Regions from separate parts of the Methylobacterium sp. CM6241 genome, predicted to be linked through region 3. Evidence: predicted binding sites of a transcription regulator. Region 3 holds the regulator's gene; each other region holds the start of a gene.
The links. Region 3 encodes HrcA, which represses chaperone genes, less so after heat shock. Its sites were predicted from a motif close to GTTAGCACTCNCNNNNNGNGAGTGCTAAC; they were not measured.
Positions count from the first base shown of each region.

Region 1: a site for HrcA is predicted at 2,593-2,621, ahead of groES (co-chaperone GroES). Genes of this name have one in related genera too.
Region 2: a site for HrcA is predicted at 2,011-2,039, ahead of groES (co-chaperone GroES). Genes of this name have one in related genera too.

Region 1 is NZ_CM139246.1:4,829,510-4,835,815, forward strand. It holds gene ACYQR9_RS22740 (lipopolysaccharide biosynthesis protein) at 1-1,371, opposite strand, end outside; gene ACYQR9_RS22745 (magnesium transporter CorA family protein) at 1,474-2,475, opposite strand; gene groES (co-chaperone GroES) at 2,690-2,977, shown strand; gene groL (chaperonin GroEL) at 3,071-4,714, shown strand; gene ACYQR9_RS22760 (hypothetical protein) at 4,947-5,678, opposite strand; gene ACYQR9_RS22765 (hypothetical protein) at 5,981-6,306, shown strand, end outside.
Region 2 is NZ_CM139246.1:414,190-420,495, forward strand. It holds gene groL (chaperonin GroEL) at 1-1,526, opposite strand, end outside; gene groES (co-chaperone GroES) at 1,622-1,909, opposite strand; gene ACYQR9_RS01975 (DUF6489 family protein) at 2,223-2,480, opposite strand; gene ACYQR9_RS01980 (GNAT family N-acetyltransferase) at 2,737-3,195, shown strand; gene ACYQR9_RS01985 (3'-5' exonuclease) at 3,246-4,139, opposite strand; tRNA gene ACYQR9_RS01990 (tRNA-Ser) at 4,499-4,588, opposite strand; gene htpG (molecular chaperone HtpG) at 4,733-6,306, opposite strand, start outside.
Region 3 is NZ_CM139246.1:1,905,397-1,911,702, reverse strand. It holds gene ACYQR9_RS08845 (glutaminase) at 1-477, opposite strand, end outside; gene hrcA (heat-inducible transcriptional repressor HrcA) at 710-1,804, shown strand; gene ACYQR9_RS08835 (DUF1236 domain-containing protein) at 2,379-2,777, opposite strand; gene ACYQR9_RS08830 (hypothetical protein) at 2,744-3,178, opposite strand; gene ACYQR9_RS08825 (MFS family transporter) at 3,595-4,956, shown strand; gene ACYQR9_RS08820 (chloride channel protein) at 5,161-6,306, opposite strand, start outside.

The sequences.
Region 1 (6,306 bases), 2.2 Mb from region 3:
AACGAGCAGGGCATAGACCAGCACACCGAGAGGCAGGCAGATGGCGAGTGCCATGGCCGGATCCATGTGCCTGAACGGTGCCAGGCAGGCCATCATCGCCAGGGTGGCGGTACAGGCGGCAAAGATCTCCCACCAGTCGATCCGCAGGCGCTCCGGACCCGCGAGGGCCCGGACTGCGAGCCAGAGCGTCGAGGCGACGAGGCCGGCGCTCTGCGCCATGGCGATGCCGGGCGCCCCGAAATGCGCGGGCAGGACGACCAGGCAGATGGCATTCACGGCAAGGCCGACAAGGGCGGCGGCGATGACTGGCACCGTCTTGCGCCGGATCTGGAAGATCGGGTTGAGCCCGAAATTGAGCAATGTGCCGCAGAGCAGGCCGGGGATGAGGATCAGCGCATAGAGGGCGAAGGGGCCGCGATAAGCCTCCGGCACGACGAGCCCTTGGAGTGCTGGAAGCACAGCCCAGAGTCCGCCGGCGCAAGGCACCATGAGCGCCACCACGATGGCCGCATTTCGGCCGATCTGGGCCTCGGCCGCCACATGGCCCTCGTGCTCGTCCACCCGCACGGCGAGCTGGAACAGAATGAGGTCCAGGGCCGTGCCGATCATGCTGAGGCTGCGCGAGGCGACATCCGCCGCCAGGGTGAAATAACCGGCCTCCGCCAGGCCGAACGACATGGCGATGGCGCTACGGTTGAGGAACGGCGTGATCTGGTAGATCGCGTTCGCCACGATCAGCGGAAGCCCGTAGGCGCGAAACAGCCGCCAGGTCTCCCCCATCCGAACGCGGACGATCGGCACGGGCGGATCGAGCAGCGGCTTGCGCAGTATCACGACGGGTAGAAACTGGCTGAGCCCGCAAGCGACCAGCACCCAGAGCGGCTGCGGAAACAGCCAGGCTGCGCCCGCCATGAGCAGGAATGACAGGCCGTTCTTGATGAGGGTGAGCTTGAGATAGAGGCCGCCGTCGAATCGCGCGCGAGTGAGGGCTGCGTGATAATCGAACAGGCCGATGCCGAAGGCGGCGAGGCCAGCCCCCGCCGCGATGGCGAAACGGCCCTCCGTGTTCATTTCCACAGTCGCGCCGACGACGGCGCAGAGAGCCGATGCGACCAGGAGGAGGACGGCCAGGATGGCGTAGGCCCGGTCCAGCCCATGGCGGATCCAAGGTTCCTCGCGCCGGACGCGATTGGAATAGAACCGTGTCGCCGACAGCCGCAGCCACTCGAAGACCAGGGTGTTGAGCACCACGGCACCCGTGGTGGCGAGGCCGAACAGGCCGAAATCCGCCGGCCCCATGAGCTTGGCCAGAAGGAGGCCGAGGCCGAAATTGAGCCCGGCATTCAGGATGAAGGCGACGATTACGGCCATGCGGTCGACTCTGGTCGCCGGATTGCCGGCGATGCTCCCAATCCTTGCGCGCTGGGCCGAAAAGATTTCCCTAAACCCCGAAAACGCTCGATCGAACGCGCGTCAGAACCAGCCGCGCAGCTTGAAGAAGACGATGGGGATGATCGCGCTGATGACGATCAGCGACAGACCATAGGGATAGCCATAGGCCCAGTCGAGTTCCGGCATGTGCTTGAAGTTCATGCCGTACATCGACGCGATCAGGGTCGGCGGCACGCCCACTACCGAGACGACGGTGAGCACGCGAAACGTGTTGTTCTGCTCGATGTTGATGAGGCCGAGAGTGGCGTCGAGCAGGAACTGGACGTTTTCCGACAAGCGGATCTCGAACTCGTCGAGGGAGGCGATGTCCCGGCGCAGGGTCTCGAAGCGCGGCATCTCGGTCGCGCCGAGCAGGTGTTCGCACTCGCCGGCGACGAACGGGAGGATGCGCTCGAGGCCGAGCAGGCTCGAGCGGATCTTGCCGAGCGCCTTGCCCCGCCGACCGACGCTGCGGAGGATTCGGCGCAGCGCGAGGTCGCGGCGGCGCGGGGTCTTGCCGGAATCGCCGGCGACGCCCCCTGCCCTCACGTCGAAGTCGAAGATCCGGGTCGAGAGCGCGTCGAGATCGGCACCCATCTCCTCCAGGGCGTCGGCGAGGCTGTCCACCAGCTCCTCCACCAAGAGGAGGAAGATCTCGGTGCCGGTCTGGCAAGCGCCGTCACCGTCGCCGATGCGCTTCTTGACCTCCTCGAAGGCGCGCAGTTCGTTGAACCTGACCGTAATGAGCCGGTCCCGGGTCAGGACGAAGCCGAGCGGGGTCAGCTGCGAATCCACCTTGTCGAAGGTGATCATCGGTGTGGAGAGCGAAAGACCGTTCTTGAGCCGGCGCAGGCGGCTCGAATTCTCGACCTCGCTCAGAGCCTTTCGTGAGGGGACGCGCAGGCCGGTGGCGGCCTCGATATGCTCGGCCTCTTCGGCGCTCGGATCGTTGAGGTCGATCCAGATCGCATGGCTCGGCACGCCGCCGCCATTGGCTGCGCCGGAATGCTCGACCGCGCCTTGCGGTCCCTGAAGGCTGATCATGGGGTGATTGTCATCCGTCTGTCAGCGACAGGAGAGCAGAACATGCTGCGCAAACGCGGCATGACGCGTCGTCCGCGTCTTGACTCGCAAGGAGCTTGAGCCTACCTCCGCCCTTGCTTTGGCACTCTTCGCTCGGGAGTGCTAACAGCCTGGGTTGGGCGAGCCCTTCGGCCGCATCAACGCCATCCATGAATTTGAAGCAAGAGGGCAGCTCATGAAGTTCCGTCCGCTGCACGACCGTGTCGTCGTCCGCCGTATCGAAGGCGAAGAGAAGACCAAGGGGGGCATCATCATCCCCGATACCGCCAAGGAGAAGCCGCAAGAGGGCGAGATCGTCGCCGTCGGCCCTGGCGCCCGTGACGAGGCGGGCCGCGTGAACCCGCTCGACGTCAAGGCCGGTGACCGCGTCCTGTTCGGCAAGTGGTCCGGCACCGAAGTCAAGATCGACGGTCAGGACCTCCTGATCATGAAGGAATCCGACATCATGGGCGTCGTCGCCTAAAGCGACCCGGCCCTCTTCCTTCTTCCATTCGAGCCTTTCGAGCGCGCCCTTCGGTGAGCGCCTCAAGGCTCTCAACCTGATGAGGATCTATACATGGCAGCGAAAGAAGTACGCTTCGGCTCAGATGCCCGCGAGAAGATGCTCCGCGGCGTCGACATCCTCGCGGATGCCGTCAAGGTGACCCTCGGCCCCAAGGGCCGTAACGTCGTCATCGAGAAGTCCTTCGGCGCTCCGCGCATCACCAAGGACGGCGTCACCGTCGCCAAGGAGATCGAGCTCGCCGACAAGTTCGAGAACATGGGCGCCCAGATGGTGCGCGAAGTGGCCTCGAAGACCAACGACATCGCTGGCGACGGCACCACCACGGCCACCGTCCTGGCCCAGGCCATCGTCCGTGAAGGCGCCAAGTACGTGGCCGCCGGCATGAACCCGATGGACCTGAAGCGCGGCATCGACCTCGCCACCACCGCCGCCGTGAAGGACATCACGAGCCGCGCCAAGAAGGTCGCCTCGTCCGAGGAAGTCGCCCAGGTCGGCACCATCTCGGCCAATGGCGACAAGGAAATCGGCGAGATGATCGCCCACGCCATGCAGAAGGTCGGCAACGAGGGTGTCATCACCGTCGAGGAAGCCAAGACCGCCGAGACCGAGCTCGACGTCGTCGAGGGCATGCAGTTCGACCGCGGCTACCTCTCCCCGTACTTCATCACGAACGCGGAGAAGATGGTCGCCGAGCTCGAGGACCCCTACATCCTCATCCACGAGAAGAAGCTCTCGTCGCTCCAGGCGATGCTGCCGGTTCTCGAGGCCGTGGTGCAGACCGGCAAGCCGCTCGTCATCATCGCCGAAGACATCGAGGGTGAGGCTCTCGCCACGCTCGTCGTGAACAAGCTGCGCGGTGGCCTCAAGGTCGCTGCCGTCAAGGCTCCGGGCTTCGGCGATCGCCGCAAGGCCATGCTCGAGGACATCGCGATCCTGACCCAGGGTCAGATGATCGCCGAGGACCTCGGCATTAAGCTCGAGAACGTCACCCTCCCGATGCTCGGCCGCGCCAAGCGCATCCGCATCGAGAAGGAGACCACCACGATCATCGACGGTCTCGGCGAGAAGGCGGACATCGAAGCCCGCGTAGGCCAGATCAAGGCGCAGATCGAGGAGACCACCTCGGACTACGACCGTGAGAAGCTCCAGGAGCGCCTGGCCAAGCTCGCCGGCGGCGTCGCGGTCATCCGCGTCGGCGGCGCGACCGAGGTCGAGGTCAAGGAAAAGAAGGACCGCGTCGACGACGCGCTCAACGCCACCCGCGCTGCGGTGGAAGAAGGCATCGTCCCCGGCGGCGGCACCGCCCTCCTCCGTGCCCGTGAGGCCGTCCGCGCTCTCCAGAGCGACAACCCGGACGTCCAGGCCGGCATCAAGATCGTGCTGAAGGCCCTTGAGGCCCCGATCCGCCAGATCGCCGCCAACTCGGGCGTCGAAGGCTCGATCGTGGTCGGCAAGATCACCGACAACACCTCTTCGATCACCTACGGCTTCAACGCCCAGACCGAGGAGTATGTCGACATGATCCAGGCCGGCATCGTCGACCCGGCCAAGGTCGTGCGCACCGCTCTGCAGGACGCCTCCTCGATCGCCGGCCTCCTCGTCACCACCGAGGCCATGATCGCCGATGCTCCCAAGAAGGACAGCGGCGCTCCCCAGATGCCGGGCGGCGGCGGCATGGGCGGCATGGACTTCTAAGTCGTCCCTATCGTCACGTGGAATGGATGCTCTCGCGGTTACCGCCGCGAGAGCGGAGAGGGTCGTCGCAAGACGACCCTCTTTTCGTTACGGATGATCGGACAAGACCGGGCGCTGGGCGGTTAAATGTCGTCGCGTGTACGGATTTGGCCGAATTGAATCCGTGAAACCTTCACCCGATATTTCAGCCCGTCACGGCAGAGAGCCGGCGAGACTTCAGTATCGGCGGTATTTACCCGGCGCGGCGATTGCACCGGACGTAAGAGGCGTCGCCCTTGGCGCTCGACCATGTCAGACGGTCGCCTTCGACGATCAGCTTCACTTGGGATGTCCAGCGCCGGCCGCCATCGCTGCAGGATGCCGCCACGCTCCAACTCGCGCCCATGCGCCGCCCGTCGCGGAAGGTACAGACGGTGTTTCCCGCCCGCGCGCCATTCTCGGTGATCCGCGCCGGAATGTATCCACGGCGCCGCGCGCCGCGGCGGCATGCCACCTCGTTCGGCCCCCACACGCCGACATAAGCCGCCGCCTCGATCGGTGGAGAAGCGGCAGCGGGGGCATCGGCGCGTGGCGTCACTTCCGTATCCTGCTTGAGCGCGACCGGCCGGATGCCCGGCTGGGCAGGGGATGCAGCGAGCCTGTCCCGGGCAGGCGCTCCAGCGTGAGCAGAGCCAAGCCCCACATCCGACCAGGGCGCATTGGCACGGGGCAGGCGTGAGGATGCCGCCGTGTTCTCGAACGGACCCGGCTCGTTCAAGGCAGCCTGTGCCGTGCCGGTCTCAGGTCGGACAGGGGTATCGTTCGTCAACAGAACTGTGCTGTAGCCGAGGAGAACGCCCCAGCCCATGGCGAGGGATACTGGGAGTATCAAGGCACGGCGCGACCCTCCCGACGGTCCGGTCACCGTCACTGACGGCGTGCCGTCCTCGTTTCTCATATCCTCGCTTTCGATGCCGGCGGCCATCGTCGTCTCCCGTCAAGCCCGACCCTGAGGCCGAGCCAATCCCGTGCGCGCCAATTTCGCGGCGGCGCCCACCACCTCACTATTCCGCGACATTCGATCCCCCACCCCGTCCGACATGCAGGCCGTTATCATTCTCAAAGTCGGCTCTCGTCAGGACAGGTGTGTGATTATTCTGTCTCGGTGCGTTTGATAGCGGTGGATAGACTCCGGGAATAGGGCGAGCGAACGGCAAGGCCTTCCCGTCGCTTTCCAAAACTGCCATGCTCAAGCTTGTGAGAAACATACCAGCGCGCAGATCCATCGTGACGAGACGCCTCGCCATCGCCGTCTGCGTCGTCATCGCCACCTCGGCCGGCGCTCAGACGCCTCCCTCCACTCCGCGGATGTCCTGCGCGGACGCGATGGCGCTCGTGAAGCGCGACGGATCGGCGGTCCTGTCCTGGTCCGTGGGCAAGGCGGATAGGTCCGGCAAGGGGGAGCAGCCGGTAAAGACGGAACGCTTCGTCAGCGATCGCAGCCTTTGCGGCCTGACGGAAATCGCCGAGCTCCGTTTCGTCCCGACCCGCGATAATCTGGAATGCCCCGTGGGGTACCGCTGTCGCGAGCCCGATTACGGCGACTGGGATTG
Region 2 (6,306 bases), 1.5 Mb from region 3:
GCAGCACCTTGTAGTGCTGCACGCACGACTTTTGCGGGATCAACGATACCGGCCTGGAGCATGTCAACGTACTCCTCGGTCTGGGCGTTGAAGCCATAAGTCGCTGAGGAGTTGGCAAGGATCTTCCCAACCACAATCGAGCCTTCGACGCCCGAGTTCTGGGCGATCTGACGGATCGGGGCTTCGAGCGCCTTCAGCACGATCTTGATGCCGGCCTGAACGTCAGGGTTGTCGTTGGTAAGACCCTGAGCCGCGGCCTTGGCGCGAAGGAGCGCTACGCCGCCGCCGGGCACGATGCCTTCCTCGACCGCCGCACGGGTCGCATGAAGCGCATCATCAACGCGGTCCTTCTTCTCCTTGACCTCGACCTCGGTCGAGCCGCCGACGCGAATGACGGCGACGCCGCCGGCGAGCTTGGCCTGCCGCTCCTGGAGCTTCTCACGGTCGTAGTCCGAGGTGGTGTCCTCGATCTGCGCCTTGATCTGCGCCACACGTGCTTCGATGTCGGCCTTGTCGCCGGCACCGTCGATGATCGTGGTGGTCTCTTTGTCGATGCGCACCCGCTTGGCGTGGCCCAGCATCTGAAGGGTGACGTTCTCGAGTTTGATTCCGAGATCCTCGGCGATCATCTGGCCCTTGGTCAGCAGGGCAATGTCTTCGAGCATGGCCTTGCGACGGTCACCAAAGCCCGGAGCCTTCACAGCGGCGACCTTGAGGCCGCCGCGCAGCTTGTTCACCACGAGGGTGGCAAGCGCCTCGCCCTCGATGTCCTCGGCGATGATGAGCAGCGGCTTACCCGTCTGCACCACGGCTTCGAGGATGGGCAGTAAGGCCTGAAGCGAACCGAGCTTCTTCTCGTGAATGAGGATGTAGGGATCCTCGAGATCCGCCATCATCTTCTCGGGGTTCGTGACGAAGTACGGCGAGAGATACCCACGGTCGAACTGCATGCCCTCGACGACGTCGAGCTCGGTTTCGGCAGTCTTGGCCTCTTCGACAGTGATGACGCCTTCCTTGCCAACCTTCTCCATGGCGTGGGCAATCATCTCGCCGATTTCCTTGTCGCCATTGGCAGAGATCGTGCCTACCTGGGCGATCTCCTCGGAGGAGGCCACCTTGCGGGCACGCTCGCCGATGTCCTTCACGACCGCCGCAACAGCGAGGTCGATGCCACGCTTCAGGTCCATTGGGTTCATGCCGGCGGCCACGTACTTCACCCCCTCGCGGACGATGGAGGCAGCTAGCACGGTTGCTGTTGTAGTGCCGTCACCGGCGATGTCGCTCGACTTCGAGGCCACTTCGCGCACCATCTGGGCGCCCATATTCTCGAACTTATCGGCGAGTTCGATCTCCTTGGCGACGGTGACGCCGTCCTTGGTGATGCGGGGCGCGCCGTAGCTCTTCTCGATGACGACGTTGCGACCCTTGGGCCCCAGCGTGACCTTCACGGCGCTGGCAAGAAGCTCGACACCGCGCAACATTTTCTCGCGGGCATCGACGGAGAAACGAACGTCTTTGGCAGCCATGGGGGTGATCTCTTCAGTGATGTAAGGCCCTGAGGCACGCCACAGCGGGCGCCTCGAAAGAGCAGGTCATCGGGTTTGCGAGCGACGCAACCGACCTAGGCGACGACGCCCATGATGTCGGATTCCTTCATGATCAGAAGGTCCTGACCGTCGATCTTGACCTCGGTGCCAGACCACTTACCGAACAACACCCGGTCACCAGCCTTCACATCAGGCGGGTTGATCCGGCCGGCTTCGTCCCGAGCGCCAGGGCCGACCGCGATGACCTCGCCCTCTTGCGGCTTCTCCTTGACGGTATCCGGGATGATGATGCCACCCTTGGTCTTCTCTTCGCCTTCGATGCGGCGGACGACGACACGGTCGTGTAGGGGGCGAAACTTCATGTTTTGGATCCGGTTTCCTAGCGATCAACCGTCGCCGGTAGGGCGCGGTATCGCAGGGGAGGCAGCTGTCCGAGATTCCACAGCTTGCCCCGCGGCCGAGGCTTAGCACTTAATGAGCGAGAGTGCTAACGAGCCCCGTTCAAGTATGTTTGCCCGCACCCAATCACATTGAACGGAATCTGCGATGGGTGAGAAATCAGGCAGGCCATAATACGACACAAGCGCCCCTTGAACCCATCGTCGATAGCGAGCCCTTTGCAGCTTCTCGCGTCCCGCGGAAACGCGAACTGTGAAAAGCCCTGCGTTGATGCTCCTACTTTGCACGTGGCTTGCTGCCTGCTGAGCCTTGCGGAAACAACTTCGTGAAGGCAGCCTGCATTTGCTCCGAGCTTTGAGGAATCAGCGTCATCCAGCTTTTCAGGAGCGCCTCAGGTGAAAAGCGGTTCATTTCGTCTAGAACCCGTTTTTCCATCTCAGCCATAACGGCCGCCTGCATCGGCTTGACGTCTGGAAGCCCCATAAACTGCCTCGCCTCTTCCGGAGTACAATCCACCTCAACCGTGACTTTCATCTCGTGAATCCCCCCAAAACCTCAACGCCGTTGAAATGCGTTCCATTGGTGAAGCATGTGCCTGTGTAAGGCTCAAGGTGCTTGCGAGGCCAGCCATGGGAACGATGGGTCCGGGCGGCAGACCTTCCCGGCGGCACCGAATTTGAAGCGGGCCACAGGCTCAAGTTGCCAGCACCAGAAACGTTTCTAGTACAGCTGAAGATTTCTCATCGGTTCAGTCTATAGGATTGTACAATTAATAGGGGGCACGAAATAAATGCACATACGACCCTACAGGTGCGGAGATGACCAGGCTACTGTAATCGCGGTCTTCGAACGGACCTTCCACACTTCCCATTCATTCTTAGATAGCAGCGAGCAAATAAAGGCTCGCCAGCATCTCGCACTTCTGCTGAGCCGCCCGGAAACCCTGATTGCAGAGGTGGATAGTTCCGTGATTGCCTTCATTACCGTGGATGACGGAGATTACATTTCAGCATTGTACGTAGACCTCCCACATGTCAGCCGGGGTGTGGCATCGGCCCTCCTGCAGGCGGCACAAGATCGTCACCAGATCCTTTGGCTTCACGTCTTCGCGCAGAATGTTTCTGCCGTTCAGTTCTACAAAGCTCGGGGCTTCGCCGTAGTGGATGAGGATAGGCAAATCGATAGCTCAGGTCGCCGGCACCGACGCTTCGAAATGGAAAACGCCAACGGTTTCGCCACGTATCGTTGACTGCGAGCCACGCGATGAAGCTCTAGTTTGCGTTGGCTTAGCTCAGGCAGTTAGTCCGATGCTTCGGGGTTTACCCTTATGGAGAACCGATCACGCGCCGTGATGCGTTCGGTGGGGAGGTCGATCACTTCCCCCTGAAATATTTCCTGGCTTAGGAAGCAGCGCTCAATGTCGGACCGCTCTTCTTCGATGTCGATATACCAGCACCGCCTCCGACTGCTCCAGCGATAGCTACGAGCTTTCAGGACGTCCTTTGTTGCGATGGGTGAGCCAGCGGCCCAAATGCGAAGACTGGGCTTGCGCGCGGTTTCGAGCAGGTACGCCAGCGCAAGCCGACCGGACGTCTTCAGGGGGACTGCCAGCAGTGCAAGAAGGGCATGGCAATCGTCGATGGCACGGTGGCCCTTATGGAAGAAACCGTAATCGGTCAGCAGGTAGCCGAGCTTCATGCCCTCGTGGCCTTCGTCACGCCATGGCACTTGATGGCAAGAGCAAGCCCAGTTCTTCTCAACGAAGATCGGCCAGCGGCTCTCACAAAACTGGCGGTCGAAGCTTGCGTTATGGGCGATCACCACGACGGCATCGCCAGCCATCGCCTGTACCGCCGCGTCATTAATCCGTTGACCGGCCACGTCAGCGTCCGTGATGCCGGTCAGTCGCGTGATCTCTGGCGGAATCGGCTTCTGCGGCTCTTGCAGTTGGTTGAAGACCTGGAGCACCCGGTAGATGCGGCCGCTCGCGCCGTACTCGAACTTGATCATGCCAAGCTCGATCACCTCGTCGTGCGTGTGATCGACCCCGGTTGTTTCGGTATCGAGGATCAGGCCAATGAACGTAGGCTCGGTCGGCTGATCGGTGCAATCGACGAACGGTCCGACCCTCCTAAGCACGCGGTATTCGCCTGTGCTCTCCAGCACAGAAGCAATGCTGTCGAGGGGGTGCATCACCGCTACCGTGTCCTTGCCTTCAGACTCACCGTCGCATGGCATCTAGGGGCTGCGTCCCGCTCGTGGAAAGACACGGTTGCGTTGGCTCAACTCGACGTGCTGAGCCTCGGTGCCGAGGGAATCAGCATGTGTTAGGGTTTATGCCCCCAAAGGCAGAGCGGTCATGCGGCCCTACGGCTTACCCGCAATAACGCTGCCACGCGCCTCAAGCGCTCGGCCTCGCGTGCGCGAGGCGAAGTACAGCAAGATCCAGATTTAGCCGACACAAGCCGATACAAAATGTGGGGTAAATTGAGGGCGACTACCCAAAGCTAAGCTGGGTTTCCGAGCAAAAACAATGACTTAGCAATGGTAAATGGCGGAGAGGGGGGGATTCGAACCCCCGATGGGCTTGCACCCATGCCGCATTTCGAGTGCGGTACAATCAACCGCTCTGCCACCTCTCCGCGGGGCGCCTCGATGAGACGAAGGCTCGTTAGCACGAGTGCGGCGGAGATCGCAAGACGAGAAGCGCGAGTCGAGAACCGCATCGGTACTCATGGCTGGCCAACGGAGGCGCCTGCTCCCGGCAGGCGCCTCCGGTCGTGCGTTCAGGCGCCGGGGGCCAGGGCAGCGGCGACCTTGCGGGCGAAGGCCACGGGGTCGCGCGGGGTGTCGCCGTCCTGAATGCGGGCGAGATCGACGAGGGTGCCGGCGGCCTCCGCCACATCCTCCCCGGCTTCCGCCTTGGCGCCGAGGGAGGCGATCAGCGGGTGGCGCGGGTTGATCTCGAGGATCGGTAATCCGCCGGCTCCACGCCCGGCCCGGCGCAGAAGACGCTGCATCTGCAGGTCGGGTCCGCTACCTGAGGCCGAGAGCACCACGGCGCTCTCCACCAGCCGGTCGGTGGTTCGCACGTCGGCGACGTCCTTTGCGAGCGCCGTCTTGAGGGCGGCGACGAGGGCATCGACGGAGGCGGGCGCCTCGCCGGCTTCCTCGGTGGCGGCGATCTTCGAGAGGTCGAGGCCGCCCTGGGTCACCGAACGCAGGGGCTTCTCCTCGAACCGGCCGAGCTGCTCCGGCCAGAACGCGTCCACATGGTCGGAGAGCAGCAGAACCTCGACGCCCCGGGCACGGAACCCCTCGAGCTGCGGCGAGGAGGCCAGGGCGTCGGCATCGTCGGCCACGAGGTAATAGATCGCCTCCTGGCCGTCCTTCATGCGCGAGACGTAATCGGGCAGCGAGGTCCAGCCCTCCACCGCCGAGGAGCGGAAGCGCAGGAGCGGAGCGATCTCGCCTCGGCGCTCGTAATCCTCGTAGATGCCCTCCTTCAGGACGGGCCCGAAATTCTCCCAGAAGGACTGGTAGCCCTCCGCATCCTTGGCTCGGGTGCCGAGTTCGGAAAGGACGCGACCGGTGACGGCGCGACGGATTTTGGTGAGGACCGGTGTCGCCTGCAGCATCTCGCGGGAGACGTTGAGGGGCAGGTCCTCGGTGTCGACCACGCCCTGTACGAAGCGCAGCCAGGTCGGCAGCAACTCGGCCTCATCGGTGATGAACATGCGCCGGACGTGAAGCCGGACCTTGCTCGCGCGCTCGCCCTCCACCGCCTGGAACGGCTTCATGCCGGGGATGAACAGCAGCGCCGAGAATTCGAGGGCCCCTTCCGCCCGCCAATGCAGGGTCGCCCAGGGCTCGTCGAAGTTCATGCCGACATGGCGGTAGAACTCGGTGTACTGCTCCGGGGTGACCTCAGATTTCGACTTGCGCCACAGGGCCGTGCCCTGGTTCGCGGTCTCGGTCTTGCCCTCGGCGACGATGGCGACCGGCACGGTGATGTGGTCGGCCCATTTGCGCACGACGTGGTCGAGCCGGTAGCTCTCCAGATACTCGTCGGCATCCTCCTTAAGATGAAGGACGATGTCGGTGCCGGGCTCGTCGCGTGTCGCCTGTTCCAGGGTATAGCTGCCCTGGCCCTCCGAGGCCCAGGTCCAGGCTTCGTCGGAGCCGGCGCGCCGAGAGGTCACGGTCACGCGGTCGGCCACCATGAAGGCGGAGTAGAAGCCGACGCCGAACTGGCCGATCAGGCTGGGTTTGTCCTCGGCCTTCGCGTCTCCGAGCGACTGGCTGAAGGCGCGGGTGCCGGAACGGGCGATGGTGCCGAGATTCTGCGCCAGCTCCGCCT
Region 3 (6,306 bases):
GGACGCGGCCACCGCCTCGTCAATGGTAATGGTCGGGTCCTGGGCGAGGAACTGCATGAAGCGCAGGATTTCACCGAGTGCCTCCCGGGGCTGGTGGCCCGACAGTATCGTGTCGGTCACCGCGATGGCACCGGCATTGATGAATGGATTGCGGGGGATGCCGCGCTCACGCTCGAGCTGGACAATGGAGTTGAAAGGACTGCCGGACGGCTCGCGACCGACTCGGCGCCAGAGCCGATCTCCCGCCATGCCGAGGGCCAGAGTCAGCGTGAACACCTTCGAGATGCTTTGGATCGAGAATGAAGTGTCGCTGTCCCCTCCCGCCGCCACATGCCCGTCAGCATCGATGACGACAATTCCGAAGGCCTTCGGATCGACACGGGCGAGTTCCGGGATGTAGGTGGCGACCTCACCTCGGTCTGGCCGGTCAGCCATCTCTTCGGCGATTTCTCTGACGACGGTATCAAGGTCGGGCACGGCGTCGCTCATCTGCGAGGAAACGGGTATCGATGCGAGCCAAGACGGAACCCGCATGCCTCCGCCACGGCGCCATCCGACAGATGGCGGAGTTTCGCGGCCGGCCGCACCGCGACGCAAAGGGCATTCCTTTTGGACGAAGCGGATTGCCGGAAAACAACGTCGATGCCGCGGGCCTAGAGGTTGTGCGCGAGGGCAGAGCCGGACACAATCGCCGCTCAGGAAGAACCCATTGAACGATCGCCCCCGCCCCTTCTCTTCTCAGCAGCTCCAGCCCCTCGCCGCTCTAAACGAGCGCACACGCGAGATCTTTCGACAGATCGTGGAGAGCTACCTCACGACGGGCGAACCTGTAGGATCCCGCAACCTCGCGCGCATCCTGCCCATGGCGCTGTCGCCGGCCTCAATCCGCAATGTCATGGCGGATCTGGAGCATTCTGGCCTGATCTTCGCGCCTCACACATCCGCCGGCCGACTTCCGACGGAAATGGGCCTGCGCTTCTTTGTCGATGCCATGCTGGAGATCGGCGATGTCGGGCGCGAGGAGCAGGAGCGGATCGAGGCCCAAATGCGTGCCGCCGCATCTGGCCACACATTCGAAAGCGCCTTGGCCGAGGCCTCGACGCTGCTGTCCGGAATTTCCCGGGGAGCAGGCGTCGTGCTCACCACCAAGACAAACGTGCACCTGAAACACATCGAATTCGTCCGGCTCGATCCGGCCCGCGCCCTCGTCGTACTGGTGTCGGATGACGGTTCGGTGGAGAACCGCCTCCTGGATCTGCCCCCGGGCCTTCCGGCCAGCGCCCTGCAGGAAGCCTCCAACTACCTCAATGCCCGCCTTCATGGACGCACACTGGGAGGCTTGCGCGCCGAGATCGAGGCCGGCCGCGAGGCGATGAAGCGCGAACTAGACGTCATTACCGAGCGCCTAGTGGACGCGGGCCTAGCCACCACCGTCGGGCCGTCCGACGCACGTCAATTAATCGTGCGCGGCCAAGCCAACCTTCTCGACGACCTGCGCGCGGTGGAGGATCTCGAACGCATCCGCCTACTCTTCAACGACCTTGAAACGCAAAAGGATGTGATCGAACTGCTCTCCCGCGCCGAGGGTGGAGAAGGAGTGCGCATCTTCATCGGCTCGGAGAATAAACTGTTCTCGCTTTCCGGCTCGTCGATGATCGCCGCACCTTTCCGGGACGGTTCTCAGAAAATCGTCGGCGTCGTTGGTGTCATCGGCCCGACGAGACTTAACTACGCGCGGATCGTGCCGATGGTAGATTACACTGCTCGGGTAGTCTCGAAGATGCTCGACCGCAACGGGCGCTGAGCGTCATTGCGTTCATCTCACCGGACAAGACTTCGCTTCTTACAGAAAGCTCTACCACGACTTGAAGGAAACTGAACCAATGGTCGACGACGCCCCTGCTTCAGGGATTAATGTCGAGACACTGGAGACCTTCATTCGAAGTTCGGCACATAAGTAGCCAACGGCCTGCTGAAAGGCTCTGACTTAGCCGCCCTCCTGCCGGAAAGCGAAACTCGCTGCGATCACTCGCATAGAAGTCTCAGTCTTTCACCTCGCTGTGATCTTGCCACGCGCCCGCGTCAGGCGCAGCCTGAGAATAACGTTCTCAACCTAGCCTGTTGCACTCATGCGGCACTGCAGAGTTTAGTAAGAGGAAGAGGCCCAGCCTCGCAGGTCGTTTGACACGCGGACCAAACATAATTCCTTGCCTGAAACATCCAGGCTCCGGATCGCTGATGACAGCTTATCCGGAGCCTGGAGTCTCTTCTCACGTCACCACTTCGATCCGGCAAAACATCAAGCGCTACGGTTCACAATTCGACAGCGTATGCGCATCGCCAGAAGAAGTTCCCCTCGAGGGCACCACAGATGAAGATCAACCGCGGATGACGTCCACAATCTCATAGGTGTCCGGGTCAACGATGACGATGTCGTCGTCGACAAGTACGTATCTGTAATCTTCGTATTCGGGCACGATCTGCACGATGTCAGGCGGCAGGTCGTAGAGAGTGTAGCTTCGGGCGATTGCAGTCCCCACCGTCAGAGCGAAAGCACCGGCAGCGAGACGGGGGATCCCGCGACGAAGTACGCTCTGGCGAAATTCTGTACGCTGCGGAGCACCCAGTCGGCCATAAGCCCCGCGCACGGCGCCGCTATCGCCTCGGCCCGCACGATCTCGACGCCCGGCTCGATCACCCCGGTCGCTGTCGCTCCTCTCGCCACGATCCGCTTTGCCATCCTTCAGGCCGCGATCGGCCTTGCCGCTTCCGTCCATCCGCTCATCACGATCGGCCCTGCCGTCTCGATCAGACTTGCCGTCTCGATCAGACCTGCCGTCTCGATCCGGCCGGGCTGCGGGATCGCTCCTGCTGCCAGCACTCGGGCGTTCGCCCTGCTCCATGCGGCCATTTCGTTCGCCGCCAGCATCACCGCCTCGCTCCATTCCAGCCGCGCCACCGCGCTCACCCGCAGGGCCGCCGCGATCCCCCGAGGCACCACCGCGTTCCATACCACCTGCGGCTCCACCACGCTCGGCTCCGCCGCCACCGGCGCCCCGCATGCCGGCGCCACCAGCCGATCCGGCACCACCCGCGCCACCGCCGGGCGCACCGGCGCCTGCCGCGCCGCCGCCACCCGCACCGCCACCTGCTCCAGGCCCACCTTGGGCGAAAGCACTCGCCGCACCGACGACGAGAACGGCAGCCGTCACCGTACTCCGCAAGAGCTTGCTCATGTCAGTCAGTCCATCTCTTGGTTGATTGCTGACGCCACGCGGCGCCGACGCGAAGCCGAAACGGAAAGACTGCCAAAACCGTTCCGTGAATTAAAACTACTTCCCACGTTGTCATCACACTGAACAGGCAACCTAAGCCCAAGCTTCACGGTAACGGACTTCCAAGTATTTCCACTTGGAGAAGACGATGACGTACCTTTGCCATGGCGGGAAGGGCGATGGGGATGAGGGAATGGATGACATTTGCAGCCTGCTGTAGGAAAGCCGCGTTGAGGCGCTTGTGAATTCTCCATCGCCGCTTAACGTCGCCGACCAAGAGGCCCAGGTAGGGCCCCGACAAGGATGGTAGGGAGTGCCCATGTCCGACGCTATCGCGATCGATCCTTCGAAGCCTGACGATCCGGAAGACCGCCGTCGGCGGATATTCGCCATCGTGGGCTCGTCGTCGGGTAATCTCGTCGAGTGGTTCGACTTTTATTGCTACGCCTTCTTTGCCCTCTACTTTGCGCCGGTCTTCTTTCCCGAAGGCGACGATACCAGTCAGCTCCTGAAATCCGCCGCCGTGTTCGCGGTCGGATTCTTCATGCGCCCCATCGGTGGTTGGTTGTTCGGCCGTATCGCCGATCGCCTTGGCCGTAAGACCTCGATGATGATCTCGGTGCTGATGATGTGCGGCGGATCGCTCATGATCGCCGTGCTACCGACCTATGCCAGCGTGGGGCACTGGGCTCCCGCCCTGCTCTTGCTCGCACGTATGATCCAGGGCCTTTCCGTGGGCGGCGAGTACGGCACCAGCGCCACCTACATGAGCGAGGTCGCCCTGAAGGGTCAGCGTGGATTCTTCGCCTCGTTCCAGTACGTTACCCTAATCGGCGGACAGCTCCTGGCCTCGCTGGTGCTGATCATTCTGCAGAGCTTCCTCACCGCCCAGCAGCTCACTGCCTGGGGCTGGCGCATCCCGTTCTTCATCGGTGCGATGGCGGCCGTGGTGGCGCTGTTTCTACGTTCGTCGCTCGCGGAGACGGCGACCAAAGAGGACATGGCCTCGAAGGAATCCGGCACCTTTTCGGCCCTTTTCAAACATTGGCGTGCGTTCTGCGTAGTACTCGCCTACACCGCCGGCGGCTCCTTGAGCTTCTATACTTTCACCACCTATATGCCGAAATATCTCTTCAACACGGCGCATATCGACAAGATCACCGCATCGCAGATCTCCACTGCGGCGCTCCTTGTCTACATGGTGATCCAGCCCTTCTTCGGCTGGCTTTCGGATAGGATCGGCCGCAAGACCAACATGCTGCTCTATAGCGGGCTCGGCACGCTGATGGTGGTGCCGCTAATGACGGCGATCGGCTCCACTACGAACCCCTACCTCTCGTTCGGCCTGATCATGATCGGCCTCACGGTGATCAGCTTCTACACGGGCATCAGCGGCATTGTGAAAGCAGAGCTGTTCCCGACCCAGGTCCGGGCGCTGGGGGTCGGCCTCTCCTACGCGGTGGCGAACTCGATCTTCGGTGGCACGGCGGAGGCGGTAGCCCTGTATTTGAAGCAGATCGGCTCGGAAAGCAGCTTCTTCTGGTACGTCACGGCGATGCTCGCCATCGCCTTCATCGGCTCGCTGATCATGCCGAACCCCAAGCGTCACGGTTATCTCGACGGTGACGGCACGGTGGAAGAGGCGCTGATGCGCAAGTCACGCCGGGCGCTGCCCGCCTAAATTGCCGCTCTGTCGAAAGGTCAAACGCACGCGGTGTTAGCTCGCCGCGTGCGTCTTCATAAGTGCCGCACAGCAACCGCGCTCGGGTTCAGGTGATGTCGTCGGTGACTATTCCTGATGCAGTGCGAGCCAGTCGGGCGATGTGCATGATTTGGCCCTCCGCATCCGCATGGCCGAGACTTGCAGCGAGGAACTGGATCATTTTCACGCAGCGTCGCCCATGATCGCTCGTCGCTGCCGGTCGAGCTCCTCGCTGTAGCGCTTGAGGGTGTGGCTCTCGGTGAGCAGCCCGATCACCCGACGCGAGACCGGATCATCCACCACCGCCAGAGCTTCACTCTCCGCGCTGTCGAAGGCCGAGGCTGCCTGTTTGGCATTCATGCCGGCGGTGAGGAACACGTCTGTATAGCGCATGGCCTCGATGAGACTGGCCTCGCTATCGGCCGTCACCAGGGCATGAGCCTCGGGCACCAGCACGATTCCGGCGTAGCGCCCTTCCTTATCCACCATCACAACGCGGGACGGCGAGCCGAGGGGATGAGCCGCAAGGAAATCGCAGAGCTTCATATCGACCGGCACGGTTTCGACCTCGCGACGCATGAGCGCCCCAACGGTGAGTGACCTGATCCAGCCGATATCATGCGCGCTACGGATGCTTTCGCCGCGAAGGTGGAAGCGCCAGGTGGCAAAGGAATAGCCGAAGGTCTTCCGCACGGTCATCGACGAGGCGATCACCGCCACCAGTACGAGGCCGGTGATCGGAAAGCTGCCGGTGAGCTCGAGGGCGAGGAATGTCATCGTGAGCGGGCCGCCGATGACTGCCACCGCCAGGGCGCTCATGCCGATCACCGCATAAGCCAGCGGTGTGAGAGCGAAGAAGGTGAGTCCCTCCAGGCCGGATAGTCCATGAACGCCGGAAAGGGCCGGGATTGCCTCCGCCATCAGCGCGGCAAAGAGCTTGCCCGCCAGAGCGCCAAGAAACAGCGAAGCGAAGAACAAGCCGCCGCGAAAACCCGAGCCGATCGAGATCGCCGAGGCCGAGGCCTTCGCCACGAACAGCAGCGCCAGAGCAGCGAACCCCATGGCAGGCATGTTGGTGTCGAGATGGAGATGGAGCGCTCCGTGCCCACCGGAAAGTATCTGCGGGGAGACAGCTAGGGCCAGGACGCCAACGCAGAGACCGCCGATGGCGGGGGCGAGGAAGGCCGGCAGGCGGGTCGCCCGCACACCCTGCTCGACTAGGGTGACACCACGCATAATCAGAATTCCGAGCCCAGCGCACGCGAAACCGAGAGCGAGGCTCGGTAGCGTATCGATTCCGGAGACCGCCCTCGTTGTCAGGACATCGAA